4 regions of the Bradyrhizobium sp. 6(2017) genome follow, and region 2 is predicted to be linked to each of the others. Evidence: predicted binding sites of a transcription regulator. Region 2 holds the regulator's gene; each other region holds the start of a gene.
What was found. Region 2 encodes PhoB, which activates phosphate uptake and scavenging genes when phosphate is short. Its sites were predicted from a motif close to TGTCATNNANCTGTCAT; they were not measured.

Region 1 (7,637 bases), 2.4 Mb from region 2:
ACGCTGCGGGTGACGCGGCGCGGATACATGCCGATCGGCGAGATCCAGCGCACCGCCTCCTCGAGCGCTGACGGCCATAGCTCCGGCTTCGCCAGCACGCTGTCCTTCTGCACGGGATTTTCCAGCAGGCCGAGCACGAGGGTCAGGATCGCGTCGCGCGGCTCGTTCAGTCCGCCGCCGATGATCACCTTGATGTTGGCGCGGATGGCTTCGATCGGCATCTGCGGATCGGCATTGACCATCGAGGACAGGATCGAGGGATTTGGATTGCTGCGGTGAAGTTCGAGCGCCGCGTCGATCGCGGTATCGACATCGGCGCTCGCCTGCATCGCCTTGCGCTCGATCTCGGCATCTGCGGCATAATTGCCCGCGCCGTCGATCAGCGCCTGCGACCACTCGGCCAGGATCTGCACGGCATCTCGCGAAAGCCGATCATCGCCAGCAGGCTGAGCGAGGCCATCGGCGCCGCAAGCGCGGCGAACAGATCGGCCTCGTCGGCCGCGGAGAGGTCGCCGATCAGTGTCTCCGCGATTGCGGTGAATTTGGGCGCCCAATACTCCTTGATGGTGGCAGGACGAAACGAGGGCTCGATCGCCTTGCGGCCGATCGCGTGCTCGGCACCGTCCTTGCGCATGAAGGTCGGCCCCATCACTCTGTTGACCAGCGAGGCGGGATTGTCGGCCGAGTAGGTCGCGGGGTCACGCTCGATCCGCGTGATGTCATCGAAGCGCGTCACCAGCGTCAGGCGGGCGGATTCGACGAAGACCGCCGGCGCCATCTCGCGCAGGCGGCGGAAGACCGGGTAGGGGTCGTCGAGCAGGTCCTGATACGCGATGTCGGTGACGACAGGCACGGTGCTGGTCATTGGTCTTCCCGGGAACGCCTCTTCGCCAAGGCTAGCGTCGGGTGCGCAATCGCTCAATTCGATGGGGTCGATCAGGCCAATCGAAATCTTGCATGACCTCGTGATAGGCTTGGCCGCCAGCAATACGGGAGGTGCAGCGTGGTGGCCAATTCCTCGATCGATCCGATCGACATCGGGACCTTGCGGACGCTGGTGCTGGTGTACGATTTGCAGTCGTTCTCTGCGGCAGCCAAGCGGCTCGACGTCAACCAGTCCACGATCAGTTACGCGATCGAGCGGCTGCGTGGCGCGCTCCGTGACCCGCTGTTCGTCCGCAACGGCAACGGCGTGACCGCCACGGAGCGCTGCGCGGCACTGGTCGGCTCGGCGCGGGACATGATCGGCGAGATCGACGGGCTCGCCGCACCGGCGGAATTCGATCCGGCGACGGCCGAGGGGAGCGTGACGATCTCCTGCAACTACCACGAACGCCAAACCTTGATCCCGCAATTCAGCGCGCGGCTGCGGGCCGGCGCGCCGCTCGTTCGTCTTGTCCTGCTCGACGCCGCCGGCCACGGCGACGTCCATCTCAAGCAGAACCAGTGCGACATCGTGCTCGGCCCGGTCGGGATCGTCGGCGAGAGCTTCTTTAGGCGCCACATCCTCACCGATCACTATGTCTGCGTGATGGATCCGGCCAATCCGCTGGCGCGCGGCCGGATCGCGCTGTCGGCCTATGCGAAGGCCGAGCATGTCTTCATCACCCACAGCGGCGAGTGGCAGCCGCTTTATCTCGAGGCACTGAAGGCGAAGCAGATCGAGATCGAGCCGTTGGTCAGCCTTCCGAACCATGACAGCCTGGAGCGCATCATCGCCGGCACAAAGCTGGTCGCGACCACCCCGCATCATCTGGCGCGGGCGATGCGCGGCGGCCTGCATGTCGCTGCGCTGCAGTTCCGCGTGCCGATCTCGATCGACATGTACTGGAGCGCCAGGACGGCCAAATCCGGCCTGCACAAATGGGCGCGCGGCCTGCTCGCCGAGGACGCCCGGGCTTGTGCTGCCTGAGCCGCAGTCTTTGAAGACGGCCGTCGCGAAACGTCCTCCATCACGCAGCAAGGCCCGCGCTGGCGGCGCGGGCCTTGCGTGTTTCTTGCGTGTCTTGCCAGAGCCGCCGCGGCTCTCGCGGGTCAGAACACCCGCGAGAAGATCACGTAGAGGCAGCCCGACAGCAGGATCGCGGCGGGGAGCGTCAGCACCCAGGCCATCACCATGTTTCTGATGGTGGCGACCTGGAGGCCGGAGCCGTTGGCCGCCATCGCGCCGGCGACGCCTGACGACAGCACGTGTGTGGTCGAGACCGGCAGGCCGAACATGTCGGCGGCGCCGATGGTGGCGGCGGCAACGAGTTCGGCCGATGCACCCTGTGCGTAGGTGAGATGGGTCTTGCCGATCTTCTCGCCGACCGTGATGACGATGCGCTTCCAGCCGATCATGGTGCCGAGGCCGAGCGCGATCGCGACCGCAACCTTCACCCAGGTTGGGATGAATTTGGTGGCGCTGTCGAGCGAGGCCTTGTAGGCGTTCAGGGTCGCGACCTCTTCCTTGCTGAGGTCGTTTTCCTTGTCCTTCATCAGGAAGCGGATCGCCTCCGAGGTCAGGTACATGTCGTTACGGGTGTTGCCGACGACTTCCGCCGGCACCTTGTTCAGCGAACCGTACTTCTGCACCTGGTCGCCGACGTCCTTCACCAGCACCGACAGCGAGGGATAGGTGCCTTCGCTGATGTGGTGCGACGAGACGTATTGGGTCACCGCCGGGCGGGGATCGCCGATGATGCTGTGGCCGGCGCCCTTGGCCGCGACCACCTTGGAGGCGGCCTCCGAGGTCTTCTGGAACTGGGCCACCTGGCTCTCCGGCAGCGCGCGGTTCAGCGCGTAGGCGGTCGGCACGGTGCCGATCAGGATCAGCATGATCAGGCCCATGCCCTTCTGGCCGTCGTTGGAGCCGTGGGCGAAGCTAACGCCGGTGCAGGTCAGGATCAGCAGGCCGCGGATCCAGAGCGGGGGCGCCTTGTTGCCTTCCGGCGCGGCGTAGAGCGCCGGGTTCCTGATGATCATCTTCAGCAGCAGCAGCAGCCCGGCGGCGCAGATAAAGCCGACCAGCGGCGACAGCAGAAGCGCGTAGCCGATCTCGGTGGCCTTGCCCCAATCCACGCCCGAGGTGCCGTCACGGCCGCGCAACAGCGCGTTGGCGACGCCGACGCCGATGATCGAGCCGATCAGCGTGTGCGAGGAGGAGGCGGGCAGGCCGAAATACCAGGTGCCGAGATTCCACAGGATCGCGGCGATCAACAGCGCGAACACCATGGCAAAGCCGGCGCCGGAGCCAACCTGCAGGATCAATTCCACCGGCAGCAGCGAGACGATGCCGAACGCCACCGCGCCGGTCGAGGTCAAGACGCCGAGGAAGTTGAACAGGCCGGACCACATCACCGCAGCTTCCGCCGGCAGCGAGTGGGTGTAGATCACGGTGGCCACCGCATTGGCGGTGTCGTGGAAGCCATTCACGAACTCGAAGCCGAGCGCGATCAACAGCGCGACCAGCAGCAGCAAGTAGGGCAGGTAGGAGGTGACCCTGGTGCCGGTGGCGTCGACGTCCGAATAGATGCTGTAGGCAACGTACAAAAGTCCCGCGGCAAGGATGCCGAAGAAGATGATCATCGTGAGCGGGTTAAAACCCTTGTCGAGATTGGGCCGCGACGCCGGCTGTATCGGCGCTCCATCGGCCAGCGATGAATTGAGTGTAATGTCGGTCATTTTGACGCCCCTCGTAGTTGGAGGGGCATTTTTGACTGATGGAGTTGAAGGTTAGATGACAAGCTCAACGTTGTTTTGCGCAGCGCAAGCAGGTGCTTGAATCCGCGCCATGCGTCATGCGCTGAATCTTGCTGCTTCTCTTTGAAATCGTTTGAACAGTCCCGCGAATACGGACACGACGGGACTGGCGCGCGCGGTGGATATCGCACGATCATTCGTGCGCATCGTCGGTCCAGGACGGCTGTTTCGGGAGTGAGGATGAGGTGGCGCGCCGCACGATCGGGGCTAGCAAACCGCGCAGCGCGCCCGCCTCAGGGTACGTCATGGCGTGAACATGACGCCCGATGCCCGTAGACACGTGAGGGTATCACGGATCAATTCAAGGTTGTAGGGATTTATCAGCGTTTTGAACAATTTCACGTTGAAGTGTGATCCTGCAGTTCCCCCGGAACTCAAGCCGCGTGGGCTGAATTGCGCAGCTGATTTGCGGCGATTTTCAGATCGTCGATAAAGCGTTGATATTCCAGCGCCTTGGCTTTCTCGTCGGGCAGCCGCAATAGATAGGACGGGTGTACGGTGACCAGCACCCTGGTTCCGTCATGCTCGATCAGCTGGCCGCGGTTCCTGTGGATAGGTGTGATCTTGCCGAGCACGCTCTGCGCGGCCGTGGCGCCGAGCGCCACCACCAGTTCCGGCTTGATGGCGGCGAGCTCGCGCTCATACCACTGCCGGCAGGCGCGGATTTCCGGCGTGCCCGGCTTCTGGTGCAGGCGGATCTTGCCGCGCGGCACGAACTTGAAGTGTTTCACCGCATTGGTGATGTAGACCTTGGCGCGCGCGATGCCGGCTTCCTCAAGCGCGCGATCGAGCATCTGCCCGGCGGGACCGACGAAAGGATGGCCGGCGAGATCTTCCTTGTCGCCGGGCTGTTCGCCGACCAGCATCAGCGTCGCGCCTTGCGGTCCTTCGCCGAACACGGTTTGCGTCGCGTCCTTCCATAGCGGGCAGGCGCGGCAAGCGGCGGCCTCGTCGCGCAAGGCTGCGATCGCGTCGTGAGTTTGCTCGTCTTGAGTTTGCTTGTCTTGGGTATGCGCGTCGCGAGTTTGCTTGCGGGGCATCGGCGTATCCTGCCGCTGCTGCGGCGCGGCCGCCTTGCGGGCGATGAAGGGGCCGCTGGTCATGCGCATGGCGTCTTCGATCAGAGGTTTAATGATCGAGTCCTCGGGCAGGTTCCTCCAATAGGCTTGCGGGATCTCCATCACTTTCAGCCGCGCGGGATTGAAGCGGCCGTTGTCATGCCGCCGCCAGGCCTCCTCGAGCCGGTCCTCGCTCGGCACCTCGGATTTGGCGACGCCCGGCGTGATCGAGATCGCGTGCCCGTCCCAATGTGCGCAGAGGTCGGGGGTCAGGATCGACCACGGCATGTCGGCGAAGCGGCCGGCGAAGAACGGTGCGGCATGCTCGACGATGCGATGCTCCGGCTCGAACCAGGCGACGTAATGCGCCTTCTGCTCGCGGCCGATCTCGCGGAAGCGCAGATGCGCGTGCATCCTGTCGATATCGCGATAGACCGCGCGCGCCATCGCGTGGACCTCGGCGACATCAGGATCATCAGTCGCGCTGAGCAGATCGTGATGGCTGCGCAGCCGCCACAGCAGGCGATAGAGCAGGGCGATGCGCTCGTCATTGCGATGCAGGATCGCGGTCCTTGCCAGCTCGACGAATTTCGCTGTGACGTTGAACTGCGTCTGCGGCGTGTCGGGCAATTCATTCACGCAGGATGCCGACAACAGTTCGTCGTCGCTGCGTACCGTCCACGTGACATCCGACGGCTTCACATCATTCAGCGCCAATCGCCGCGCGGCCTTGCGCCAGCCTTCGAAATCGGTGTCGTTGTCGAGCACGATGATACGCATGCGATTGCTCCGTTTCCGTCACGCCGCCATTTTCCGGGCCGGCGCGCCCGAGGCTGCGGGCGAACCGGCTAACGTTCGGGTTGGACGCTACTGAATCTCATTGATTCTACTGGTGAATCACGAAACTCACCAATCCGATTGACTCCGCCGGCCCTGTTAGCTTTATATTAGAACATACCATGAACAATTGAGCCAGTCTCTGGTTCGTTGTTCAGGCAGTGACGGCCTCAAATTTTCAAGTTGAAGGAGCGGCGCATATGAACGGCGCACGCACGGGTACGCTTGCGTCTCTGCGCGGCAGCATCGCGCGCATCGAGGCGCCATCGGAGGCGGCGATGCCGAACCGCATCGCGCTCGGTCACGCCAGCGCGGACGCCATGCTGCGCGGCGGGCTTGCGGCGGCAACGTTGCACGAGGTGTTCGCCGCCGGCCATCAAAGCGGGGCGGCGACCGGCTTCATCGCGGGGCTTGCCGGACGGCTCTCAGCGCGCAAGCCGCTGGTCTGGGTGCGGCAGGATTTTTCCGATCGCGAAAACGGCGCGCTGTCGATGCGCGGGCTCGCCGAGCTCGGTCTCGATCCGCGCCTGCTCGTTACGGTGCGCGCCGCCGATGTCGACAACGGCTTGCGCACGGCGGCTGATGCGCTCGCCTGCGATGCGCTCGGCGCCGTCGTGCTCGAGATCTGGGGCCATGCGCGCCAGCTCGACCTCGTCGCCAGCCGCAAATTGACCCTGGCCGCGCAAGCCTCCGGCGTCACCGCGCTGGTGCTGCGGATCGCGGCAACGGCGATCCCCTCGACCGCGGAGACGCGCTGGATCGTGCGCGCGGCGCATTCGCCGCCCGGCAATGCCGCAAGCGTCTGGGGCGCGCCGCGCTTCGACGCCGAACTCGTGCGCAATCGTCATGGCCCGGTCGGGCGATGGATCATGGAATGGAAATGTGATGAGTGCCAATTCAGTGAACCGTCGGCGTATCCTCAGCCTGTGGCTGCCACGCCTGCCCATCGACCGCATCAAGCGCAAGCTCGCGCAGGACATCGCCTCGCAAGCTGATGCTCGGGACATTCGGCAGGTGGCAGGGCTCCCTCTCCCGCTTGCGGGGGAGGGTTGGGGTGGGGGTGTTTCCACGAGTCCCACTCTTCGTCGGAAGGAAGTTTCCACACAGGAGATGGCAGGGCTCTCTCCCCACTTGCGGGGGAGAGTTGGAGAGAGGGGTACCACGGATGCCGGCGTATGCGGCTTACCCCTCTCCCTAACTCTCCCCCGCAAGGGGGGAGGGAACCCGTCCGCTCATGCGTCCCTTACGAATGAAGTAAGCAACTGCCTCCCCAGCGTCGTCGTCGCAAAGGACCACAACGCCATCCTGCTGCATGCCATCGACGAGGCGGCGGTGCGCGCCGGGCTGTCGATCGGGCTGCCGCTCGCCAATGCGCGCGCGATCTGTCCGGAGCTCACGGTCTACGACGCCGATCCCGCCGCCGATCTGAAGACGCTGAACGACATCGCCGACTGGTGCGACCGCTTCACGCCGCTGGTGGCGCTCGATCCGCCCTACGGGCTGTTCCTCGACATCACCGGCTGCGCGCATCTGTTCGGCGGCGAGCGCGCGCTGCTGCAGATCGTGACCAATGCGCTGAGCCGGCGCGGCTTCGCCGTCAGCGCTGCGATATCAGGCACCTCGATCGCGGCGCGCACGCTGACGCGTTACACTTCCGGGCAGATCGTCGCCAGCGGCGCGGAAGCAGAGGCGGTCGGCCCGCTGCCGGTGTCGGCGCTCGGCGCCGATCCTGCCATCACCACCGGCCTGCGCCGCGCCGGCTTGAAGACCATCGGCGATGTTGCCTCACGCGCGCCGCACGAGATTTCCGCGCGGTTCGGCGCAGCCTTCACGACCCTGCTCAGCCACGCGCTTGGGCAGGGCGATGCCCCGATCAGCCCGCGCAAGCCGCTGCCCGATTACATCGTCGAGAAGCGTTTCCCCGAACCGGTCGCGACCGACACCGTGATCGCGCTGACGTTACAAAGCCTCGCCAGGATGCTTGTTGCGGCGATGGACAAG
Region 2 (7,637 bases):
AAACAAAACGGCCGCCTTTGCGGGCGGCACGTGCAGCCATTCTATGCTGCGGCCAGTAGGTGTCAATCGCCAGGAGCCGGCCTTTGCCGGCCTTCCTGCGATGCGAAACGAGCGCAATCCGGAGCATTCCGGTGCGGTGGAAAAGCCTCATTACAGTGCTTAACTTTGTGGGAACATGTGGACGCACGGCCGCGGACTCTTGCGCCAGAGTCACGCCATATTGTAGCGTTTGGCCTGTCGGGTACGACATCTCGTGCGGCAGTACTGGACCCTCTAAGTAGCCTTCGTGTCACACGTAAACGTTCGGGCGCAAGACCGCGCCCGGCGAGGGCTAAGGGATTCTGGCCGCTGGGATTTTGACCCGGATTTGGCTCGCAGCGTCGCTCCAATGACTGGCCGGCGCCATGCGAAAGGAAGAATGCGATGACTGTATTGACCTGGTCCGACGATCGCGTCGAGCAGCTGAAGAAGCTCTGGGAGTCTGGCCTCTCGGCCAGCCAGATCGCCGCGGAACTTGGCAATGTGACGCGAAATGCCGTGATCGGCAAAGTGCATCGGCTCGGCCTCTCCGGCCGCGCCAAGGCCCCCTCCACGGCCGCGCCGCGGCAGCGCAAGGCCCGCCCCGCCCAGCACATGATGCGGGTGGCGCGTCCGGTCTCGCGCGGCAACACCGCGCTGGCGCATGCCTTCGAGGTCGAGATGGAGCCCGATCCGATCTCCTACGACAACGTGGTGCCGATGAGCCAGCGGCTGTCGCTGCTCGAGCTGAACGAAGCCACCTGCCACTGGCCGGTCGGCGATCCATCGAGCCCGGAATTCTTCTTCTGCGGCGGCAAGGCGCTCGGCGGCCTGCCCTATTGCGCACACCACTCGCGCGTCGCCTACCAGCCCGCCGGCGATCGCCGCCGGCCGTCGGCGAAACCGCAGATCAAGTGAGCACTCGGGAAACTGGCGTAGGACTGAAAAAGAAATCCCCGTGAAAGCGGGGATTTTTTTGTGAGAACCGTAGCCCGGATGCATCACCGGCGTCGTCCCGGCGCAGGCCGGGACCCATAACCACGAATGGGTGTTGTTTGAAAGCCGTCTGGCCGCGTGCCGATTGCGCCGGCCGCGGCGTATGGGTCCCGGCTTTCGCCGGGACGACAACGTGTTGCGGTTTATGAATGCCACACGGCCGTTACGGCTGCGGCTCGGCCTTCGCGAAGCGGTCGTCGAGCGCGTAGCCGGCGCCGCGCACGGTGCGGATCGGATCCTGCTCGCGGCCCGGATTGAGCAACTTACGCAGGCGGCCGATATGCACGTCGACGGTGCGCTCGTCGATATAGATGTCGCGGCCCCAGACGCTGTCGAGCAGCTGCTCGCGGCTGAACACCCGGCCGGGATGCTCGAGGAAGAATTCGAGCAGACGATATTCGGTCGGCCCGAGATCGATCGGGCGGCCGGAGCGCGCCACGCGGCGCTTCTCGCGGTCGAGTTCGATATCGCCATAGGTCAGCACGGTGGCAAGCCGCTCCGGGCTCGCACGGCGCAGCAAGCCCTTCACCCGCGCCAGCAGCTCGGGCACCGAGAACGGCTTGACGATGTAATCGTCGGCGCCGGTGGCAAGCCCGCGCACGCGCTCACTCTCCTCGCCGCGCGCGGTCAGCATGATGATCGGAAGCTGCTTGGTCTCGGGCCGCGCCCGCAGGCGGCGGCACAGTTCGATGCCGGACAGGCCCGGCAGCATCCAGTCCAGCACAACGAGGTCGGGGATGCGCTCCTTCAACCTGGTGTCGGCGTCGTCGCCGCGTCCCACCGTTTCGACGTCGTAGCCTTCCGCATCGAGGTTGTAGCGCAACAGTGTCGTCAGCGCTTCCTCGTCTTCGACTACCAGAATGCGTGCGCTCATCGGTCTAAGTTCTTTCTCTGTGGTGATCCGTTGCCCAAACGCAAACCGAAACACTCAACCCCTGAGCATATTCCCCGTGGGAAACGGTTTGTCGCGACGACAATCCGGTTCCGCCGATGCGGATCATGCCCTAGTTGCCCGGCACCGTGGTGGCGAAATTGGTCATATCGCCCTTCGGACGCTTGTCGGTGATCTGCTGGCCCTCGATCATGTAGAACACGGTCTCGGCGATATTGGTGGCGTGGTCGCCGATCCGCTCGATGTTCTTGGCGCAGAACATCAGATGGATGCAGAACGAGATGTTGCGCGGATCCTCCATCATGTAGGTGAGCAGTTCGCGGAACAGCGAGGTGCAGATCGCATCGACCTCCTCGTCGCCCTTCCAGACGTTCATCGCCGCCGGCAGATCGTGCGCGGCATAGGCGTCGAGCACCGACTTGACCTGCGACAGCACGAGGTCGGTCATGTGCTCGAGGCCGCGGATCAGCTTCAGCGGCTGGAAATCGCTCTCCAGCGCCGCGACGCGCTTGCCCATGTTCTTGGCGAGGTCGCCGATCCGCTCGAGGTCAGTCGCGACGCGCATCGCGCTGACGATCTCGCGCAGGTCGATCGCCATCGGCTGGCGGCGAGCGATCGTCAGCACCGCGCGCTCTTCGATGACGCGCTGCAGATTGTCGATCTCGATGTCGGCGGCGACCACGCGCTTGCCCAGCGCGACGTCGCGGCGGATCAGCGCGTCGACCGACTCGGTGATCATGCGCTCGACGAGGCCGCCCATCTCGGCGACCAGGCGGGTCAACTCCTGCAGGTCGCTGTCGAATGCCTTGGCGGTATGTTCAGAAGCCATCGCTTGTCTCCTCAGCCGAACCGGCCGGTGATGTAGTCCTGCGTGCGTCGATCGCTCGGCGAGGTGAAGATCTTGTTGGTGTCGTCGAACTCGATCAGCTCGCCGAGATACATGAAGGCGGTCTTGTCGGAGACGCGCGCCGCCTGCTGCATGTTGTGGGTGACGATCGCGATCGTGTAATCCTCGGAGAGCTCCTGGATCAGCTCCTCGACCTTGGCGGTCGAGATCGGGTCGAGCGCCGAGCACGGCTCGTCGAACAGGATCACCTCGGGACGCACCGCCACGGTGCGCGCGATGCACAGCCGCTGCTGCTGGCCGCCGGAGAGCGACAGGCCGGAAGCGTTCAGCTTGTCCTTGACCTCGTTCCACAGCGCGCCGCCGCGGAGCGCCTTCTCGACCCGGTCGTCCATCTCGGACTTCGAGATCTTCTCGTAGAGGCGGATGCCGAAGGCGATGTTCTCGTAGATCGTCATCGGGAACGGCGTCGGCTTCTGGAACACCATGCCGACCCGCGCACGCAGCAGATTGAGGTCGAGCTTGGGATCGAGAATGTTGGTCTGGTCCAGCATCAGCTGGCCGACCGCGCGCTGACCCGGATAGAGATCGTACATCCGGTTGAAGATGCGCAGCAGGGTCGACTTGCCGCAGCCGGACGGGCCGATGAACGCCGTGACGCGGTTGGTGCCGAGCGTCAGGTTGATGTTCTTCAGCGCGTGGTGCTCGCCGTAATAGAAGTTGAGGTTGCGCACCGTGACTTTCGGCGGCGCTTCCGGCAGCGGCACCTGGGGAACGTGGCTCGCGACAGTCGTGGAGACGGAAAGCTCGGTCATTTTGCGGCCCTTTCGGCACCAAGGATGCGCGCGCCGATGTTCAGCGCGAGCACAGTGAATGTGATGAGCAGCGCACCGCTCCACGCCAGCTCTTTCCAGTAGGCGTAGGGACTCTGCACGAAATTGTTGATGGTCACCGGCAGGTTGGCCATCGTCTTGGTCAAATCCCAGCTGAAGAACTGGTTCGACAGCGCGGTGAACAGCAGCGGCGCGGTTTCGCCGGCAACGCGGGCGGTCGCCAGCAGCACGCCGGTGATCAGACCGGATCGCGCTGCACGATAAGCGATCCGCTTGATCACCAGCGAGCGCGGCAGGCCGAGCGCGGAGGCTGCCTCGCGCAGCGGATTGGGCACCAGCAGCAGCATGTCCTCGGTGGTGCGCAGCACCACCGGGATCACGATCACAGCGAGCGCGAGCGCGCCTGCGATCGCCGAGAAGCCGCGCATCGGCACCACCACCGCGCCATAGATGAACAGGCCGATGATGATCGAGGGCGCGCTGAGCAGGATGTCGTTGATGAAGCGGATCACCGAGGTGAGCTTGTCGTTCTTGCCGTATTCGGCGAGGTAGGTGCCGGCGAACAGGCCGAGCGGCGCACCGATACCGACGCCGATCACGGTCATGATGACCGAGCCGACGATGGCGTTGAGCAGACCGCCTTCGGTCGAGCCGGGCGGCGGCGTGTTCTGGGTGAACAGCTGCACGCTGAGGCCGGCGAGGCCGTTGTAGAGCAGAGTGAACAGGATCAGCGCCAGCCAGGTGACGCCGAACAACGCCGCGCCGACGCAGAGTGCGCGGATGACGATGTCGCTGCGGCGGCGGGATTTGTAGATCGGGTTCATGGCGTTACTTCCCCGCCTTCGTTTCAAGCCGCATCAGCATCAATCGCGCGCCGGCGAGCACGAAGAAGGTCAGCACGAACAGCAGCAAGCCGAGCAGGATCAGGCCGGACTGGTGCAGGCCGTCGCTCTCGGCGAATTCGGAGGCGATCGCGGCCGAGATCGTGGTGCCCGGCGCGAAGATCGACGACGAGATGCGGAACGAGTTGCCGATGATGAAGGTCACCGCCATGGTCTCGCCGAGTGCGCGGCCGAGCGCCAGCATGACGCCGCCGATCACGCCGACCCGGGTGTAGGGGATCACGACGCTGCGGACGACTTCCCAGGTGGTGCAGCCCATGCCGTAGGCGGCCTCCTTCAGGACCGGCGGCACGGTCTTGAACACGTCGACCGAGATCGCGGTGATGAAGGGCAACACCATGATCGCAAGGATCAGCGCGGCGTTGAACAGGCTGAGATAGGACGGCGGGCCTCCGAACACCGCACCCAAGACGGGCACGCCCTCGAAGATCCGGATCATGAAGGGCTGGAACGTGTTGGCCAGGAACGGGCCCAGCACGAAGAAGCCCCACATGCCGTAGATGATCGAGGGGATGCCGGCCAGCAGCTCGATGGCGATGCCGATCGGGCGGCGCAGCATTTGCGGGCAGAGCTCGGTGAGGAAGATGGCGATACCGATGCCGACCGGGATCGCGATCATCATCGCGATGACCGAGGTGATCAGCGTGCCGTAGATCGGGCCGAGCGCGCCGAGCACCGGCGGATCGGCCGAGGGCGCCCAGCGCTGCGTCCAGAGGAAGGCGAAACCATATTCCTTCATCGCCGGCCAGGCGCCGACGATCAGCGACAGGATGATGCCGCCGAGGATCAACAGAACCGAAATCGCGGAGATACGGGTGATCCAATAGAAGGTGAGATCACCCAGCTTGAAGGCGCTGAGGGCCTTGGCGCGATCGTAAGGTCCCGCGGCTTCCATCACATCGCTCTGAACAGCCATGTCTGCCACGCCAATCCCCTCTTTACTATGTGAAAGCCACGCAAACCGCTACGCCCCGAAGCGATCTTCACTGACGCATTTGACCGGGCGCCGTTCCGGCTTGCGCCTCCCGGGGCGCGAACCCGGGCCCCTGAAGGAGCCCGGGTCTAGTCGCTCAACCTGTGCCGCCCCCTTGGAAGGCGGCACAGGCCGTGTTCGAAATATCGAACTTAGCTCTTGATGTCCGACGACCAGGTCTTCTCGATCAGCTTGACGACCGAGTCCGGCATCGGGATGTAGTCGAGCTCTTCGGCCGCCTTGTCACCCTTCTCGAAGGCGTACTTGAAGAACTTGAGCGCTTCCTGCGAGGCCGCCTTGTCGGTCGAGTCCTTGTGCATCAGGATGAAGGTCGCCGCGGTGATCGGCCAGGAGGCTTCGCCCGGCTGGTCGGTCAGGATCACGTAGTAGCCGGGAGCCTTGGCCCAGTCGGCATTCGACGCAGCGGCCTGGAAGGCGGCGATGGTCGGCTGCACGGTCTTGCCGGCCTTGTTGACCAGCGCGGTGTAGGTCAGCTTGTTCTGCTTGGCGTAGGCATACTCGACATAGCCGATCGCGTTCTTGGTCTGGCTGATGTTGCCGGCAACGCCTTCGTTGCCCTTGGCGCCGACGCCGACCGGCCATTCGACCGCGGTGCCGGAACCGACCTTGGACTTCCAGTCGGCATTCGACTTGGCGAGATAGTCGGTGAAGTTGAAGGTGGTGCCCGAACCGTCCGAACGGCGCACGACGGTGATGGCGTCGCCCGGCAGGGTCAGCTTCGGATTGAGCTTGGCGATCGCCGCGTCATTCCACTTGGTGATCTTGCCGAGGTAGATGTCGCCGAGCACTTCGCCCGACAGCACGAGGTCGCCCGGCTTGACGCCCTCGACGTTCACGACCGGAACGATCGCGCCCATCACCATCGGCCACTGGACGAGGCCGTCCTTCTCGAGCTGCTCGGCCTTGAGCGGCGCGTCGGTGGCGCCGAAGGTCACGGTCTTGGCCTGGATCTGCTTGATGCCGGCGCCGGAACCGATCGACTGATAGTTCAGGCCATTGCCGGTGTCCTTCTTGTAGGCGTCAGCCCACTTCGAATAGATCGGGAACGGAAACGTCGCGCCCGCGCCGGTAATATCGGCAGCGAAGGCTGACGTCGAAGCGGCGACCAAGCCGGCAGCGACGATTGCTTTGATGAAATTCATGGGGTGGTCTCCATCTTGTGAGCGAAGCGCCGAACGCGCCCGATTGCGCTCACGCCGGTCCATCTAGGAGCGGTCGGTGCTGCTTTTACGAAGGTTGGATGACAGTTGGATGACAGCGCTAAGCGGCTGAAAGTGCTTAGCTTTGGGTCGGTATCGGGGTCTTCGGCCGGGGAAAACAGGCGGTAAAAGTCGCGCCGTTTTTCGGCACGCTCTCGATCAAAAGACGCCCGCGATGACGGTTAAGAATATGTTTCACCAGCGATAATCCGAGGCCGGTTCCGCCCTGGTTACGACTGTCGCCGACGTCGACCCGATAGAAGCGCTCTGTAAGCCGCGGCAGGTGCTCCGGGGCGATGCCGGGGCCGAAATCCCGTACCAAAACACGGATTTCGGGGCTTCCCTCGCCGCCCGTGCCCGGCGCGGTCTGGTTGAGCGACACTATGACGCGGCCACCGGAGGCGCCGTATTTGAGGGCATTCTCGATCAGGTTTTCGAACAGGCGGAGCAGTTCCTCGCGGTCGCCGGCGATCGTGACCGGGGCCTGCGGCAGGTCGACGTCGATTTCGACCTGACGCTCGCTGGCCAGCGCCTCGAGCCCGTCGGCGACCTGACGGATGATCGGCACGATATCGATCGAGGCCTCGGGCCGCACATGGGCCGACAGCTCGACCCGCGACAGCGACAGCAGGTCGTCGATCAGCCGCGCCATGCGGATGGCCTGGGTGTGCATGATGCCGAGGAACCGCTCGCGCGCCCGCGCGTCATCGCGCGCCGGCCCCTGCAGGGTGTCGATGAAGCCGGACAAAGCGGCGAGCGGCGTGCGCAGCTCATGGCTGGCATTGGCGACGAAGTCGGCGCGCATCTCCTCGACCCGGCGCAGCGGCGTCAGGTCGTGGAAGGTCATCAGCATGCATTTCTCGGTGCCGCCGAACTGGGTCGGCACTGGAACCGGCGTGATCACCAGTTCCATCCAGCGATCGACCGGGACGTGGTCGGTGTAGGTGGCCCGTCGCGGC
Region 3 (7,637 bases), 4.7 Mb from region 2:
GAGGAGGGCACCCAGCTGCCGCGCTCGATCATCGAGTTTTATTACAAGAACGACCAGCTCAACGACCCCATGGTGTCGGAAGAGCACATCACTGCCTTCGGCTGGGCCACGCCGCAGGAGATCGACGACATCATGGCGCTTGCCATCCGCGTCAACGACTTCCTGACCGGCCTCTTCCTCGGCATCGGCATCCGCCTCGTCGACTTCAAGATGGAGTGCGGGCGGCTGTTCGAGAACGAGATGATGCGGATCATCGTCGCCGACGAGATCTCGCCGGACTCCTGCCGTCTCTGGGACATCAAGTCGAACGAGAAGCTCGACAAGGACCGCTTCCGCAGGGATCTCGGCGGCCTGCTCGAGGCCTATACCGAGGTGGCAAAACGCCTCGGCATCCTGATCGAGAACGAGCGGCCGGCTGGCAGCGGCCCGGTGCTGGTGAAGAGCTAAGTTGAAGGGGCGACCGTGAAGGCACGTGTGACTGTGACATTGAAGTCGGGCATCCTCGATCCGCAGGGCAAGGCGATCGAGGGCGCGCTGAAATCGCTCGGCGTCGACGGCGTCGCCAGCGTCCGCCAGGGCAAGGTGTTCGACATCGAGCTCGCCGCGACCGACAAGGCCAAGGCGGAGGCGGCGCTGAAAGCCGCCGCCGACAAGCTCTTGGCGAACACCGTGATCGAGAACTACCGGGTCGAGGTTCTCAGCTAACCGAGCGAGCCAAATGATAACAGCCGCTCCCGCCCTTTCCGGCAGCAATCGCGCGTTGGTCCGATCGTTCCTGCTTGTCCTGCTGACAGCAGCCGGAATCGGCGCTGCGTCGGCCCAACCGAAGCCGGCCCCTGCCGCCACCGCGACACAACCGCCGCCGGTTGCTGTGAGCGGATGGCGTTACGAGCGCAGCGGTCCTGACAGGCACATCTTCCACTGCGAGCAAGCGAGCTGTGGTGCGGGGTCGAAGGTCAGCTATCGGCTTTATGCTGCCGACAATCCGATGACCCTGGAGCAGTTCCGTGACAGCCAGGACCAGATCATCAAGGCGCTACAGCAACGAACGCCGGGACAGCGCATCACGATTATCGGTGTCGATGGCGACAAGGGCACTGCGGTGCCGCGGATGTTTCGGGCACGGCGCCTGACGGTGACGCCCAACGGTGCCAGCGAGTACCAAGTCAATGGTTTGCTGTTTGGTGCGCGAGCCTCTGCCAGCCTGATCAGTTCGGCGCGCGACGAGAAGGCCAGCAATGACAACTACGCAAAATTCATGGTTGCACTAGCGTCGAAAATCCGGTGATCCGATGAAATCAGCCGTCCTCGTCTTCCCTGGCATCAACCGCGAGCGCGACATGGCGCGCGCGCTGAAGCTCGCCTCCGGCAATGAGACCGCGATGGTCTGGCACGCCGAGACCGCGCTGCCCAAAGGCACCGACCTCGTGGTGGTGCCCGGCGGCTTCTCCTATGGCGACTATCTGCGCTGCGGCGCGATCGCGGCGCGCGCGCCCGTGATGGACGCGGTGCGCGACTTCGCCGCCAAGGGCGGGCTCGTGCTCGGCGTCTGCAACGGTTTCCAGATCCTCTGCGAGTCCGGGCTGCTGCCGGGCGTGCTGATGCGCAATGCCGGGCTGAAATTCGTCTGCCGCGACGTGCATTTGAAGGTCGAACGCTCCGACACGCCGTTCACCCGCGGCTACAATGCCGGCCAGGTGATCCGGGTGCCGGTGGCGCATGGCGAGGGCAATTACGAGGCGGACGAGGAGACGCTGAAGCGTCTCGAAGGCGACGGGCGGGTGCTCTATCGCTACTGCTCTGCCGATGGCGTGGTCGACGAGGCCTCGAACTTCAACGGAGCCGCGCATTCGATCGCGGGCATCGTCAACGAGCGCGGCAACGTGCTCGGCATGATGCCGCATCCGGAAAACCACGTCGAAGAGATCATGGGCTGCACCGACGGCCGCGGCCTGTTCGCGGGCCTGGTCCAGCAGTTCGAAAAGGCGGCGTGATAGCCATAGCGTTTTCGAGCGAAGTGGGGACCGGTTCGCGTGAAGAAAACGCGTCAAAATAAAATGCTCGGACGGTGGTTCGCGGCGGCCGCCGCGCTGTTGCTTGTGACGGCGGCACACGGCCAGGACTTTCCGAAGCGTCCGATCACGATGATCGTGCCGTTCGCGGCAGGCGGCACCTCCGACGTGATCGCCCGCGCGGTGGCCGACCAGATGGGCGCAGCGCTCGGCCAGACCATCATCATCGAGAATGTCGGCGGTGCCGGCGGTTCGACCGCGCTGACCCGCGCCGCGCGCGCCGAGCCGGACGGCTACACGATCGCGATCGGCAATGCCGGCACCAATGCTGCGACCTACACGATCTATCCGAAGCTGCCGTTCACGCCCGACTCGTTCGCGCCGATCGCGGTGGTCGCCAAGACCTTCGGCATCGTCGCGCTGCGCAAGGATTTTCCGGCCAAGGACCTCAAGGAATTCATCGACTACGCGAAGAAGAATCCGGGCAAGATCAATCTCGGCCATGCCGGCGTCGGCTCCTCGAACTACCTGATCTGCAAGAGCTTCGTGCATGCCGCCGGCGTCGACGTGCAACTGGTCGGCTATCGCGGCGCGGCGCCGGCGCTGACCGATGCGATCGGCGGCCAGATCGACGGCGTCTGCGATGCCGCGGCCTCGGTGTCGCAAGCGATCGACGACAAGCTCGTGAAAGCGGTCGTGGTCGGCTCGACGGTGCGGCTCGCCTCGCTGCCGGAACTGCCGACCTCGACCGAAGCCGGTCTGCCCGAGTTCGAGGCGCAGGGCTGGAACGGACTGTTCGCGCCGAAGGGGACCCCGCCAGAGATCATCGCCAAATTGAACGCTGCCGCGCGTACCGCGGTCGCGAGCGAGGCGGTGAAGAAGCGGTTCGTCGATTTGTCGACCGTCGCGCCCGACGCCAACGAACTCGCGCCCGAGGTGCTGCAGCAACTGGTGACGCGCGACGTCGCGAAGTACCGGGCACTGCTGGCGGACGACCAGAAATAGCCGCTTCGCGCCGTGCCTTCGGTGCGCGGCGCCGTGAACCTGCCCGGTTCCGTCAGAGACCAATCCAGCATAGCGGCTTCCGCTTCACGATCTCTTCACGCTAAGGCGGCCGGCGCAACAACCGAGGATTGTCGCAGCGTAAAGGGCACGTTATGACGGAGGCGATTTGGATGAACTGTGCGCTTCGCGGGGATCCGCAATGCCTGTTGCATTGGTCATTTTGCTGCTCGACATCTCGCTGATCTATCACGCCGCGCGCACCGGGCGCCTGCAGCCCTGGGCCTTCATCATCCTGATGGTGCCGCTGATCGGCGCGCTCGCCTATATCGTCGTCGAGTTGATCCCGGAATGGTGGGGCGGACCGGGCGCCGCGCAGGCGCGCAAGCGCGTCGCCAACCGGCTCGATCCGGAGAAGCGCTATCGCGAACTGTCGGACCGGCTTGCGACATCCGATACCATCGCCAACCGAGCGGCGCTGGCCGCGGAGTGCCAGAATGTCGGGCGCTTCGAGGAGGCCGAGAGCCACTACGACCACGTCTTGGGCTTGCCGCAGGGCGACGATCCGGCCTACGCGCTGGCCAAGGCGGAGGCGCAGTTCGCCCGCAAGCAGCCGGCTGAAGCACTGGCGACGCTCGACGCCCTGCGCGAGCGCTGGCCGGATTTCGAGTCCGCCGAAGGGCATCTGCTCTATGCCCGTTCGCTCGCCGAGATCGGCCGGCTCGACGAGGCGCTGGAGGAATATCAGGCGGTCACGCAGTTCCCGGCGCCGAGGCGCGGGTCCGCTATGGCCTGTTGTTGCAGCTGGTCGGCCGCACCGCCGAGGCGCGCATGGTGTTCAACGAGCTGTTGATCCAGATGCGGCGCGCGCCGAAATATCTGCGCGACGCGCAGGCCGAGTGGCTCTCGATCGCCGGGAAGCAGCTGTCTGCATGAGCGGCCGTTGAATGGATGCGACTCGTCATTGCGAGCGAAGCGAAGCAATCCACCGCACCGCATACGCGGAAAGATGGATTGCTTCGTCGCTTCAGCGCAAAATTGCTTTGCAGTTTTGTCGCGAGCTCCTCGCAATGACGACGATAGAGCTGTGTGTACAAATGCCCGCGGCTACAGCTTGCGCAGCCAGCGCTTGATGGCCTCAGCCGGCACCGTCATCGCGGCGACGCCGGCCATGACCAGCACGAGGCCGAGCGCCAGGTTCGACGGCACGGATTCGCCGAGCAGCAGCACGGACAGCGCAACGCCGATCGGAATGCGCAGATAACCCTGCGCATTGGTGGTGAGCGTGCCGAGCCGGGTGAGGCACATGTAGAACAGCATCAACCCGAACGCGCTCGAGAAGATGCCCATGACGACGGTTGCGACCAGCGCCTGCGGCGTCGGGTGCAGCGTCCAGGGATGGTCGATGATCAGGGCGACCGGCAGCAGCACGGTTCCGCCGAACAACAGCGAGCCGGCCGCGACCACCATCAGATCGTAATCCGACAGCCGCAGTCCGAAGATCGTGGCGCAGGCGAACGACACGGTCGCGAGCAGGATCGCGATCTCGGCAAAGATCTCCTTGCCGAAGCCTGAGAGCGCGTCGAGGCCGATGATCGCGACCGTGCCGGCGAGGCCGAGGATCGCGCCGGCCAGCTTGAGCAGCGAGGCGGGCTCGTGCCGCGTGATCGCCCAGGTGATCAGGAAGGCGAAGATCGGCGTCGTCGAGGCCAGCACCACGGTGTTGGAGGCCGGCACATAGAGCTGCGCCCAGGTGATCACCAGGAACGGGATCGTCGAGTTGATGGTCTGCTGGAAGGCGAACAGCTTCCAGGCCTTGAGGTCGGTCGGGATGCGGATACCGCGGATCCGCAGCACCACGAGCAGGAAGGCTGCGGCGACCAGCGAGCGCGCCGAGATGAAGGTGACCGGCGGGATCGAGCCGAGCCCGATCTTGGTCAGCGGATAGGTCGAGCTCCAGCAGCAGGCCAGCGCCACGAGCAGCGCATAGTCGCGCCAGCCGCGTGCGCCCGGCGCAGACGTCGACGGAGTGGGTGTGATCGCGGAAGCCGTCACGCTGCCCGTCTTCGCTGTGCTCTTCGGCACCTTGATTGGCTCCCTTCGCGCATTGGGCGCGCGACGGAGCGAATGTAGCTTGGCGGTGGGGCGAAAGGCTAGGGCTTTGAATTTGCGTCGATATTCCGCTCGGCGGTTTGCAGCTGCGCCCGGGCGCGGCGCGGGACCGGCGGCGCCAACCACCATTTGGGGCTCCGGCCCTTGTTACAGTTTTGTGACCTGGCCCACACGGAATTACCGCTCGTCCTGCTAGGCTCGAGCGCATGACGAAGCATTTCAGATTACCGATCATTTTCACTGCTCTGGTCGTCGCAACGCAATGCTTGGCTGCGGAGACGAAGGGTGCGGGCTCAACCTTCGTGTCGCCCGTGATGGCGAAATGGATCGCCGGCTACAAGGCAAAGACCGGCAACGACGTCAGCTATCAGTCGGTGGGCTCGAGCATCGGCGTCGGCCTGATCAAGAAGGCGGCCGTCGATTTCGGGACAAGCGATATGCCGCTTGATCCGAAAGAGCTCGATAAGCTCGGCATGGTGCAATTCCCGATTGTGATCGGAGGCGTCGTGCCTGTGGTCAACATCGAGGGCGTCAAGCCGGGCCAGATGCAATTCACCGGACAACTGCTTGCTGACATCTATCTCGGCAAGGTCAGATCCTGGAACGACCCGGCCATTCAAGCCGTCAATCCCGATCTGAAGCTGCCGCGCACGGCGATCACCGTCGTGCATCGGATCGACGGCTCAGGGACGACGTTCAATTGGTCGAACTATCTCTCGAAGGTCAGCGCGCAGTGGAAGGCCAGCGTCGGAGAGGGCACGTCGGTCGAATGGCCCGTCGGGCTCGGCGGCAAGGGCAATGACGGCGTCGCCTCGCTTGTCGGCCTGATTCCCGGAGCGATTGGCTATCTTGAATACTCTTATGCGTTGCAACGGCTCGACCGGATTTCCTTCGGTCTGGTGCAGAACAGCGCCGGGAATTTCGTTACCCCGGACGCTGCATCGTTCCAGGCTGCGGCTTCAAGTGCGGACTGGACAACGACGCAGGATTTCTACCTGGTCCTGACCAACGCCCCGGGGGAGGACGCGTATCCGATCACGGCAACGACCTTCGTGCTGATGCACAAGCAGCCGAAATCGCCCGACAGGTCGGCGACCGCGATCGACTTCCTGCGCTGGTCACTGGAAAGCGGCAAGCCTCAGGCGCAATTGCTCAACTACGTTCCCTTGCCAGTCACGCTGGTCGAGCAGATCGAGCTGTATTGGCAGCACAATTTCGAGGCGCTGACGGCGTCGGCGGCGGTGCCCGGAAAGCGCTGATGGCCCAAGCTTTCGGTTCTGATTGAATCAGAACCGAAGCTTTGGCTTCTTTTGACGCGTTTTCTTCACGCGAACCGGTCCCACTTCGCTCGAAAACGCTTTAGAACGATCGATGGACGCCGGAGCTCGCGTCCATCGCTTGACGTCTGCATGCAATCCTAGCGCAGGACCTCGCGCAGCACCTCGCCATCGACCTGGTGCGGCGTCGTGCCCAGGATCTGCATGATGGTCGGCGCCACGTCGATATTGCGCATGTGCCGCACCACACTGTCGTGGCGGATCTGCGGACCCGCGGCGATGAAGGTTGCGCTCATCACCGGAAGCTCGGGGTCGTGACCATGGGCGCCATAGAAGTTCGGCATCGACAGCGCGGTGGTGGCCGCGCTGAACGGCGCGTCGCCCTGGCGCGCGACGCCGGGATTCTGGATGCCGTCGAAATTGTAGCCGGGCGCCATCAGCGCGAACACGTCACCGTAATCCTGGCCGACGGTCTTGCTGAGGCACTGTCCGGTTCCGGCGTCGCATTGCAGCGGCCGGGTCTCGACGACGGTGAAGATGCGCTGGTCCTTGAGCGAGTAGTTGAAGCGCGCATTGGGGTCGACCGCGTTCTTCACCGCATCCGTGATCTGCGCCACCAGGGTCCGGTAGGTCGCCAGATCGACAGTGCCGCCGAGCTCACGGTTCTGCAGGTTGACGTAGATGTCGGCGGCCGGACCGGAGGTGCGGATCCCGACCTTGCTGGTGTCGATACCGGCATTGCGCAGGATGTTGGTGAGATTGACCGAGGTGTGGAATGGCGCGAAGCCGTGGTCCGACACCACGATCACGTTGCTGTCACGGCCCGCCGCATCGGCAATCTGCTTCACCGCCCTGTCAGCCGTCTGGTAGGCGAAACGGATGTAGGACGCGTATCGCTTGACCTTGGCGGGGTCCTGGTTGGCGCCGATCGAATTCGGGTCCTTTGGATTAGTGCCCTGGCGCGGATCGGTGAGCAGGAACTGGTGCTCGGAGCCGTCGGGCTGCTCGATATAGACCATCACCAGGTCGGCGTCCGGATGGGTCTTGATCGCGCGTTCGCCGATATTGGCCTGGTAGCGCACGAAGGTCTTCACCATGTCCTCGAACATCGTCTCGATCTCGACGTCGGGGAAGTTGGTGAAGCCGGGGCTCAGCCGCTCCGGAATGCGGAAGTCGGCCTGCGGACGCCAGAATCCGATGTTGTTGTTGATGTCGTCGACATCGGCGAGGACCG
Region 4 (7,637 bases), 1.0 Mb from region 2:
AAGCTGCCGGGTTCTCTCGACCAAGCAAGAGTGAGGCAGCAGGCGACGACAAGCGAGGCCAGTCCGCCAAACAGAACACCCCAGTTAGACGATCTACTGATCATAGGCACCGCGCACCCATGGCGTCATATCGGGGAAGCCTACCGCGGGCTTCGTTAAAGTTGTGACAACTGCAACTACCCGCAGGACGGAGCCCAAAAATAAGAATGCGCGGGCCGCCTCGACCGGTGTCGAGGCATGCCCGCGCATTGTATCAGCGGATGCTGAATTCAGCGCAGCGTCAGTGGACGCTGACGGCCTGCAGTTCGTTGCTCCAAGCGTTCGCAATCGCGGCTTCGCGGCTGTCGGTCAGCATGATCGGCGTGCCGTCGGCGGCATGCAGTGCGAACAGCTTGAGGCCCGGCGCGATCTTCGGCGCCTGCGGAAAGAGGTCGGGCACGTCCTCGGAACGGACCTGCTTCACATAGGCGATATGGCCTTCGCCCAGATGGGCCAGCGCTTCCGGCGTGACGCTGTCGGACTGGTAGATGATACTCGCTTCACTCATGGTCTCGACTCCTCAGTCAGACAAGCGGTCGAGTCCGCTCCTGGTTTCTATTATTCGTGTTCACTGATAGCGATTGTCTTAACGACCCGCTCAGGTTCTGGCCTGGCCAGGTCGATCGACAACAGCCCGTTCTTCAGATCCGCGCCCAGCACCTGCATCCCCTCCGCCAGCACGAAAGTGCGCTGGAAGTGGCGCGCGGCGATGCCGCGATGGATGTATTGCCGAGCCTTGTCGTCCTGCTGGCGGCCGCGGATGACGAGCTGATTTTCCTCAATGGTCACATCGAGTTGGTCGCGGGTGAAGCCCGCCACCGCCAGCGTGATGCGCAGCCGCTCAGGCTGGCCGTTGGTACGGTCGCACCGCTCGATGTTATACGGAGGATAGCCGTCGGCGCCCTTCACGACGCGGTCGAGCGCACGCTCGATCTCGTCGAATCCCAGAAGGAACGGACTGGACAACGATGGAACACGAGACATTACAAAGTCCTCTCGAAGCGACTTTGAGGGGCCCTTGCGGCACCCCATGCAACCGGCGGGCCGCTTGCCCGTCGGTCACTAGCCAATATGGGAGTGATCTGGATAGCGTTCAAGCGCCTCTGAAACCAGCGTAAATGCCGCGCAGCATGGCTCCCAATCCTTCCCGATTGGTTATTGTCCGACCCGTTGGCGGCCGTCAGCGGTAAAAAGATGCAGTTTGTCCCGCGGGGCGACAGCCCGGATCTGCTCGCCGATGGCGGGGCCGGTAGCACCGGGAACCCGGACGATCACCTCGCCCGGCGGCAGCTCGCCGGGATTGGCGGCCACGCTTTGCTGCTCGCGCTGGCGGCTGCCATAGACGAAGGTCTCGGCGCCGACATGCTCGATCGCCTCGACGGTCAGGCCAAGCGCGACGCCGCCGGATACCGTCTCGTTGGTAATGACGAAATCCTCCGGCCGGATCCCAGCAATGCCGGCGCCGTCGGCGCCGGTGATCTGGGACTTCAGCTCGTCCGAGCGCAGCGGCATCAGGTTCATCGGCGGCGCGCCGATGAACGAGGCGACGAAGGTGGTCGCCGGCCTCTGATAGATGTTGAGCGGATTGCCGATCTGCTCGACCTGGCCGCCATTCATGACCACGAGGATGTCGGCGAGCGTCATCGCCTCGAGCTGGTCGTGGGTGACGTAGATCGAGGTGGTGTTGAGCCGGCGCTGCAGCTTGCGGATCTCGACCCGCATCGCGATGCGCAGCTTGGCGTCGAGGTTCGACAGCGGCTCGTCGAACAGGAACACCTTCGGCTGGCGCACGATGGCGCGGCCCATCGCGACGCGCTGGCGCTGGCCGCCGGAGAGCTGCCGCGGCTTGCGCTCCAGCATCGGCGAGAGCTCGAGGACGCGGGCAGCTTCCTCGACCCGGGTCCTGATCTCGGTCTCGGCCATGCCGCGGTTGCGCAGGCCGTAGGCCATGTTGTTGTAGACGCTCATATGCGGATAGAGCGCGTAATTCTGGAACACCATCGCGATGTCGCGATCGGCCGGCTCGATCTGGTTGACGACGCGGCCGCCGATGTCGATCTCGCCGCCGGTGATGGTCTCGAGCCCCGCGACCATGCGCAGCAGCGTGGACTTGCCGCAGCCGGAGGGACCGACCAGCACGCAGAACTGGCCGTCGCCGACGTCGACATCGACGCCCTTGATGGCCTCGAAGCCGCCGGGATAGGTCTTGCGGACGCTGCGCAGCGTGACGTTAGCCATTACTTTTCCGTCTCCACCAATCCGCGCACGAACAGTTTCTGCATCGCGACCACGACGAACACCGGCGGCAGCATCGCCAGCAGCGCGGTCGCCATCACCACCGGCCATTCGGTCAGCGCGTCGGTCGTGGTGATCATCTTGCGAATGCCGACCTGGATGGTCTGCATGTCGTCGCGCGTGGTGATCAACAGCGGCCAGAGATACTGATTCCAGCCGAGGATAAACAGGATCACGAACAGCGCGGCCATGTTGGTGCGCGACAGCGGCAATAGCGTATCCCAGAAGAAGCGGAACGGGCCCGCGCCGTCGATCCGCGAGGCCTCGAGCAGTTCATCCGGCACGGTCATGAAGAACTGGCGGAACAGCAGCGTCGCGGTCGCCGAAGCGATCAGCGGCAGCGACAGGCCGGCATAGCTGTCGAGCAGATGCAGATCGGCGACGATCTTGTAGGTCGGATAGATGCGCACCTCGACCGGCAGCATCAGGGTGATGAAGATGATCCAGAAGATCGCCATCCGGAACGGAAATCGGAAATACACGATCGCGTAGGCCGAGATGATCGAGATCGCGATTTTGCCGACCGCGATCAGGAGCGCCATGATCAGCGAGTTCAGCATCATGTTGAGCACCGGCTCGCGGGTCGAGCCGCTCGTGCCGACAAACAGCGTCTGGTAGTAGGTCTCGAGGAAATGGCCCCCGGGCAACAGCGACATCTGGCCGTTGGCGATGACCGCGTTGTCCTGGGTCGAGGCGACGATCGCGAGATAGACCGGGAAGGCAACGATCGCGATCCCGATCCACAGGATGGCGTGAGCCAGATAGCGCTGAAAACCTTCCTCCTCGACCATCAGTAGGTCACCTTGCGTTCGACGAAGCGGAACTGGATTCCGGTCAGCACGATGACGATGGCCATCAGGATGACCGACTGCGCCGCCGAGGAGCCGAGATTGCCGCCGAGCAGGCCGTCGGTATAGACCTTGTAGACCAGCGTCTCGGTCGCCTTGCCCGGACCGCCGCGGGTCATGGTATCGATGATGCCGAAGGTGTCGAAGAAGGCGTAGACGATGTTGATGACCAGGAGGAAGAAGATGGTCGGCGACAGCAGCGGGAAGATCACGGTCCAGAACCGTCGCATCGGACGGGCGCCGTCGATCGCGGCGGCCTCGATCACGCTCTTCGGGATGCTCTGCAGGCCGGCGAGGAAGAACAGGAAATTGTAGGAGATCTGCTTCCAGGCCGCGGCGAGGATGATCAGCGCCGCCGCCTGGTCGCCGTTGAGCAGCGGATTCCAGTCGACACCCATGCCGCGCAGATAGCGCGACAGCACGCCGAGCGAGGGGTGCAGCATGAACACCCAGAGCACGCCGACCACCGGCGGAGCCACCGCGTACGGCCAGATCAGCAGCGTGCGGTAGAGCGTCGAGCCGCGCAGCGGCCTGTCGGCCATCACTGCAAGCAACAGTGCGAACGACAGTGAAGAGACCGCGATCGCGAACGAGAACGCGAAGGTCCTGACGATCGCGGCGAAATAGGCCGGCTCCTTGAACAGTTCGAGATAGTTCTCGAACCAGACGAAGCTGGTGGACAGGCCGAACGCGTCCTGCAGCAGGAAGGACTGGATCACCGCCTGCACGGCCGGCCAGTAGAAAAAGATCAGGACGATCGCGAGTTGCGGAGCAACCAGCGCGTAAGGCAACAGCTTTGATTGGAAAACCGCTTGCTTTTGCATGGTCTCGGCAAAAAGGGCAGGCCGCGAGGTTGCGGCCTGCCGGGGGATGGCCCTAAAGCGCGACGAGATTAGGTTGAATAAGTCGTCGCGCTTTAGCTCGTCGTTTGGGCATGATCTTTCCGGAAAACCGCTTCGCACTTTTCCGGATCATGCCGAAGGCATCATGTCAGCGGACGGCGGTCTTTTCAAACTGCCGCAGCATCTGGTTGCCGCGCTCGACGGCGGCGTCCAGCGCCTGCTTGGCGGTCTTCTTGCCGGCCAGCGCCTGCTCGATCTCCTCCGACCACATGTCGCGCAGTTGCACCATGTTGCCGAGGCGCAGACCGCGGGAATTCTCGGTCGGCTCCTTGTTGGTGAGCTCGAGCAGCGGGGTCTCGAGATAGGGCTGGTCCTTGTAGAAGCCCTCTTCCTTGGCCTTGGCATAGGCTGCCTTGGTGATCGGCAGATAGCCCGAAGCCTTGTGGATCCAGATCTGGCGGTCGGTGTCCGAGAGGAAGGTCAGGAACTTGGCCACGCCCTTGTATTCCTCGGCCGATTTGCCACCCATGACCCAGAGCGAGGCGCCGCCGATGATCGAGTTCTGCGGCGCGCCCTTGACGTCGGGATAGTACGGCATCGGCGCCGCGGTGAAATTGAACTTGGCCTGCGCCTTGACGTTGCCGAAGAAGGCCGACGAGGTCAGGTAGATCGGGCACTCGCCCGAGGTGAAGCGGCCTTCGCCGGTGTTGGTGCGGCCGGCATAGTCGTAGGTCTTGTCCTTCTGCAGCTCGACCAGATTCTCGAGGTGCTTGACCTGCAGCGGGCCGTTGAATTCGAGCACGGTGTCGAAGCCGTCGAGGCCGTTGGCCTTGCTGGCGAGCGGCACGTTGTGCCAGGCCGAGAGCTGCTCGAGATTGACCCAGGTGACCCAGGAGCCGGAGAAGCCGCAGGTGGCGTAGCCGGCCGCCTTCAGCTTCTTGGCGTCGTCGAACACTTGCGGCCAGGTCTTCGGGATCTCCGCGATGTTGGCCTTCTTCAGCGCGTCCAGATTGACCCACATCACGGTCGACGACGAGTTGAAGGGGAATGACAGCATCTCGCCCTTCGAGGTCGAGTAGTAGCCGGTGATCGCGGGCAGATAGACGCTGGGGTCGAACTTTTCTCCGGCATCGGCCATCAGCTTGTAGACCGGTTTGACGGCGCCGGTGGCGGCCATCATCGTCGCGGTGCCGACCTCGAACACCTGCATGATATGCGGCGCGTTGCCGGCGCGGAATGCGGCGATGCCGGCGTTCATGGTGTCGGCGTAGCCGCCCTTGTAGGTCGGGATGACCTTGTAATCGGATTGCGCGGCGTTGAAGTCGTTGGCCAGCTTGACGATGACGTCGTTGTTGGCGCCGGTCATCGCGTGCCACCACTGAATCTCGGTCACCGCAAATGCAGGCGACGCGAATGCAAGCGCGGCAGCGGCTGCCGCAGCAGCGCCGAGTCGTCGAAAGATCATCAAAACCCCTCCCGGTTGGAACGCCATCTTTCGTTGCGCGCGTTAACAGCGCCGGATGACGTTCAAATGACCGTATAAACGAAAGTCATGGTAGAGGGGAAGCCGAAGCAAAGGGAAGCGGTAAAAAAGGCGGAGATTGCGACCGCGTCCGTGCGGTGCAACGCCGGACGCGACGTTGCACCGCAGAGCAGGCGTGAGGATTAACGTTTGCGCTGGGGACCGCAGACCACGCCCTTCTCAACCAGGCCGCTGATCTCGTCCCTGGAGTAGCCGAACTCGCCGAGCACTTCCGCGGCGTGCTGGCTGAACTTCGGCGGCGTGCGGCGCAGGCTCGGCTTGGTGCGTTCGAGGCGGATTGGCGAGGCGACGCCCTTGTACCAATCCTTCTCGATGACGTCGCCGCGGTGGATCGTGTGTGGGTTGGTCAACGCCTGGTCGATCTTCTGCACCGGGCCTGCCGGCAGGCCGGCTGCGAGCAGCCGGTTGCACAGTGGCTCGGCCTCGTGCTGGCTGAACACCGCGGCAAGCTCCGCCCGCAGCGCATCGCGGTTGGCGATGCGGTCCTTGTTGCGGGCAAAGCGCGGATCGGTGCCGAGCTCGGGCTTGCCGATTTCCTTGGCGAGCTTGCGGAAGGTGCCGTCATTGCCGACGCCGATGAAGATGTTGTCGGTCTTGGTCGGGAAGATCGCGTAGGGCACGAGGTTGGGATGCTCGTTGCCCGTGAGCGACGGCGGCTTGCCATGCATGAAATAGTTCGCGGTGTGCGGATGCATGATCGCAAGCCCGGTCTCGTACAGCGTGGTCTCGATGAACTGGCCGAGCCCGGAGCGCTGCCGCTCCGACAGCGCCATCAGGATGCCGATCGCGGCATAGAGACCGGTGGTGATGTCGACCAGCGGCACGCCGATGCGCATCGGGCCGCTCTCGGCTGAGCCGGTCGCCGCGATCATGCCGGTCATCGCCTGGATGATCGCGTCATAGCCGGGATTGCCGCCGCGCGGGCCGTCGGCGCCGAAGCCGGAGATCCGGCAATGCACGAGGCGCGGAAATTTCGCGCGCAGCACCTCGTTGCCGATGCCCCATTTGTCGAGCGTGCCCGGCTTGAAATTCTCGATCAGCACGTCGGCGGTCTCGAGCATCTTCATCAGCACGACGCGTCCGCCCTCGGAGGCGAGGTCGACGCCGATCGAGCGCTTGTTGCGGTTGATGCCGACGAAATAGGCCGCGTCTTCGTCGTGGAAGGGAGGGCCCCAGTCGCGCACCTCGTCGCCGGCGGGCGGCTCGACCTTGATCACGTCGGCGCCGTGGTCGGCGAGGATCTGGGTGCAATACGGGCCGCCGAGCACGCGCGTCAGATCGATCAAGCGCAGTCCGGTCATCGCACCCGTCACCGCTGGGGTATTCATGGAAGCAACCTTCGCTCAGTTGGGACTCAAAAACGAGGTCCCAGAGCTAACGGTCTTCGCGCGGGGCAGCAATGCTCCCGTCTGCGCAGGCCCATGCAGCGGGCCGCGCCTGCGTTCGCCAAGCGAACTGGCATTCGAAATGCAATGCCCTCAAATGAAAAAGTCCGCTCAAATGCAATGGTCCGCCACGCTGATGTGGCGGACCATTGGGCGGAAGGCGAATTAGACGACGCTCAGCTTGACGTCGACATTGCCGCGGGTCGCGTTGGAATAGGGGCACACCTGGTGGGCCTTTTCGACCAGCGCTTCGGCCTCATTGCGGGGAAGGCCGGGCAGCGAGACGGCGAGCTCGACGGCGAGGCCGAAGCCGCCTGCCGAGCGCGGGCCGATACCGACCGTCGAGGTCACCGAGGCATCCGCGGGAACCTTCGGGCCGCCTTGCGAGGCCACGAACTTCATGGCGCCGATGAAGCAGGCGGCATAGCCGGCCGCGAATAGCTGCTCCGGATTGTTGCCGGCGCCACCGCCGCCGCCGAGCTCCTTCGGGGTGGTGAGCTTGACGTCGAGCGCGCCGTCGAGCGTCGCCGCATGGCCGTCGCGGCCGCCGGTTGCCTTGGCGCTGGTCTTGTAGAGCACGTTCACAGACATGGTGGTCTCCCTTGGGTTTGGACTTCGGTGGACTTGAGTTCGTGTTCGACGAGGCATATATTGCACGCAATTAGATTGCACACAATATAAAATA

Region 1: the regulator PhoB is predicted to act here: its motif matches at 3,708-3,724, upstream of G6P99_RS16330 (inorganic phosphate transporter).
Region 3: the regulator PhoB is predicted to act here: its motif matches at 5,273-5,289, upstream of pstS (phosphate ABC transporter substrate-binding protein PstS).
Region 4: the regulator PhoB is predicted to act here: its motif matches at 5,545-5,561, upstream of ugpB (sn-glycerol-3-phosphate ABC transporter substrate-binding protein UgpB).

The regions. Positions count from the first base shown of each region.
Region 1 is NZ_CP049289.2:3,499,393-3,507,029, forward strand. Features, by position in the region: gene G6P99_RS16315 (cytochrome P450) at 1-413, opposite strand, end outside; gene G6P99_RS16320 (hypothetical protein) at 380-865, opposite strand; gene G6P99_RS16325 (LysR family transcriptional regulator) at 1,004-1,912, shown strand; gene G6P99_RS16330 (inorganic phosphate transporter) at 2,035-3,663, opposite strand; gene G6P99_RS16335 (UdgX family uracil-DNA binding protein) at 4,116-5,579, opposite strand; gene G6P99_RS16340 (ImuA family protein) at 5,837-6,631, shown strand; gene G6P99_RS16345 (Y-family DNA polymerase) at 6,768-7,637, shown strand, end outside.
Region 2 is NZ_CP049289.2:1,134,359-1,141,995, reverse strand. Features, by position in the region: gene G6P99_RS05350 (hypothetical protein) at 1-163, shown strand, start outside; gene G6P99_RS05345 (GcrA family cell cycle regulator) at 424-936, shown strand; gene phoB (phosphate regulon transcriptional regulator PhoB) at 1,178-1,888, opposite strand; gene phoU (phosphate signaling complex protein PhoU) at 2,019-2,735, opposite strand; gene pstB (phosphate ABC transporter ATP-binding protein PstB) at 2,747-3,565, opposite strand; gene pstA (phosphate ABC transporter permease PstA) at 3,562-4,407, opposite strand; gene pstC (phosphate ABC transporter permease subunit PstC) at 4,412-5,401, opposite strand; gene pstS (phosphate ABC transporter substrate-binding protein PstS) at 5,611-6,621, opposite strand; gene G6P99_RS05310 (ATP-binding protein) at 6,758-7,637, opposite strand, start outside.
Region 3 is NZ_CP049289.2:6,429,091-6,436,727, reverse strand. Features, by position in the region: gene purC (phosphoribosylaminoimidazolesuccinocarboxamide synthase) at 1-447, shown strand, start outside; gene purS (phosphoribosylformylglycinamidine synthase subunit PurS) at 463-705, shown strand; gene G6P99_RS30435 (hypothetical protein) at 719-1,288, shown strand; gene purQ (phosphoribosylformylglycinamidine synthase subunit PurQ) at 1,293-1,994, shown strand; gene G6P99_RS30425 (tripartite tricarboxylate transporter substrate binding protein BugD) at 2,058-3,017, shown strand; gene G6P99_RS30420 (tetratricopeptide repeat protein) at 3,217-3,867, shown strand; gene G6P99_RS30415 (DMT family transporter) at 4,122-5,099, opposite strand; gene pstS (phosphate ABC transporter substrate-binding protein PstS) at 5,333-6,385, shown strand; gene G6P99_RS30405 (alkaline phosphatase family protein) at 6,544-7,637, opposite strand, start outside.
Region 4 is NZ_CP049289.2:115,383-123,019, reverse strand. Features, by position in the region: gene G6P99_RS00550 (DUF1150 family protein) at 281-547, opposite strand; gene G6P99_RS00545 (Hsp20 family protein) at 598-1,023, opposite strand; gene G6P99_RS00540 (sn-glycerol-3-phosphate import ATP-binding protein UgpC) at 1,195-2,277, opposite strand; gene ugpE (sn-glycerol-3-phosphate ABC transporter permease UgpE) at 2,277-3,125, opposite strand; gene ugpA (sn-glycerol-3-phosphate ABC transporter permease UgpA) at 3,125-4,006, opposite strand; gene ugpB (sn-glycerol-3-phosphate ABC transporter substrate-binding protein UgpB) at 4,173-5,489, opposite strand; gene G6P99_RS00520 (CaiB/BaiF CoA transferase family protein) at 5,690-6,895, opposite strand; gene G6P99_RS00515 (organic hydroperoxide resistance protein) at 7,118-7,543, opposite strand.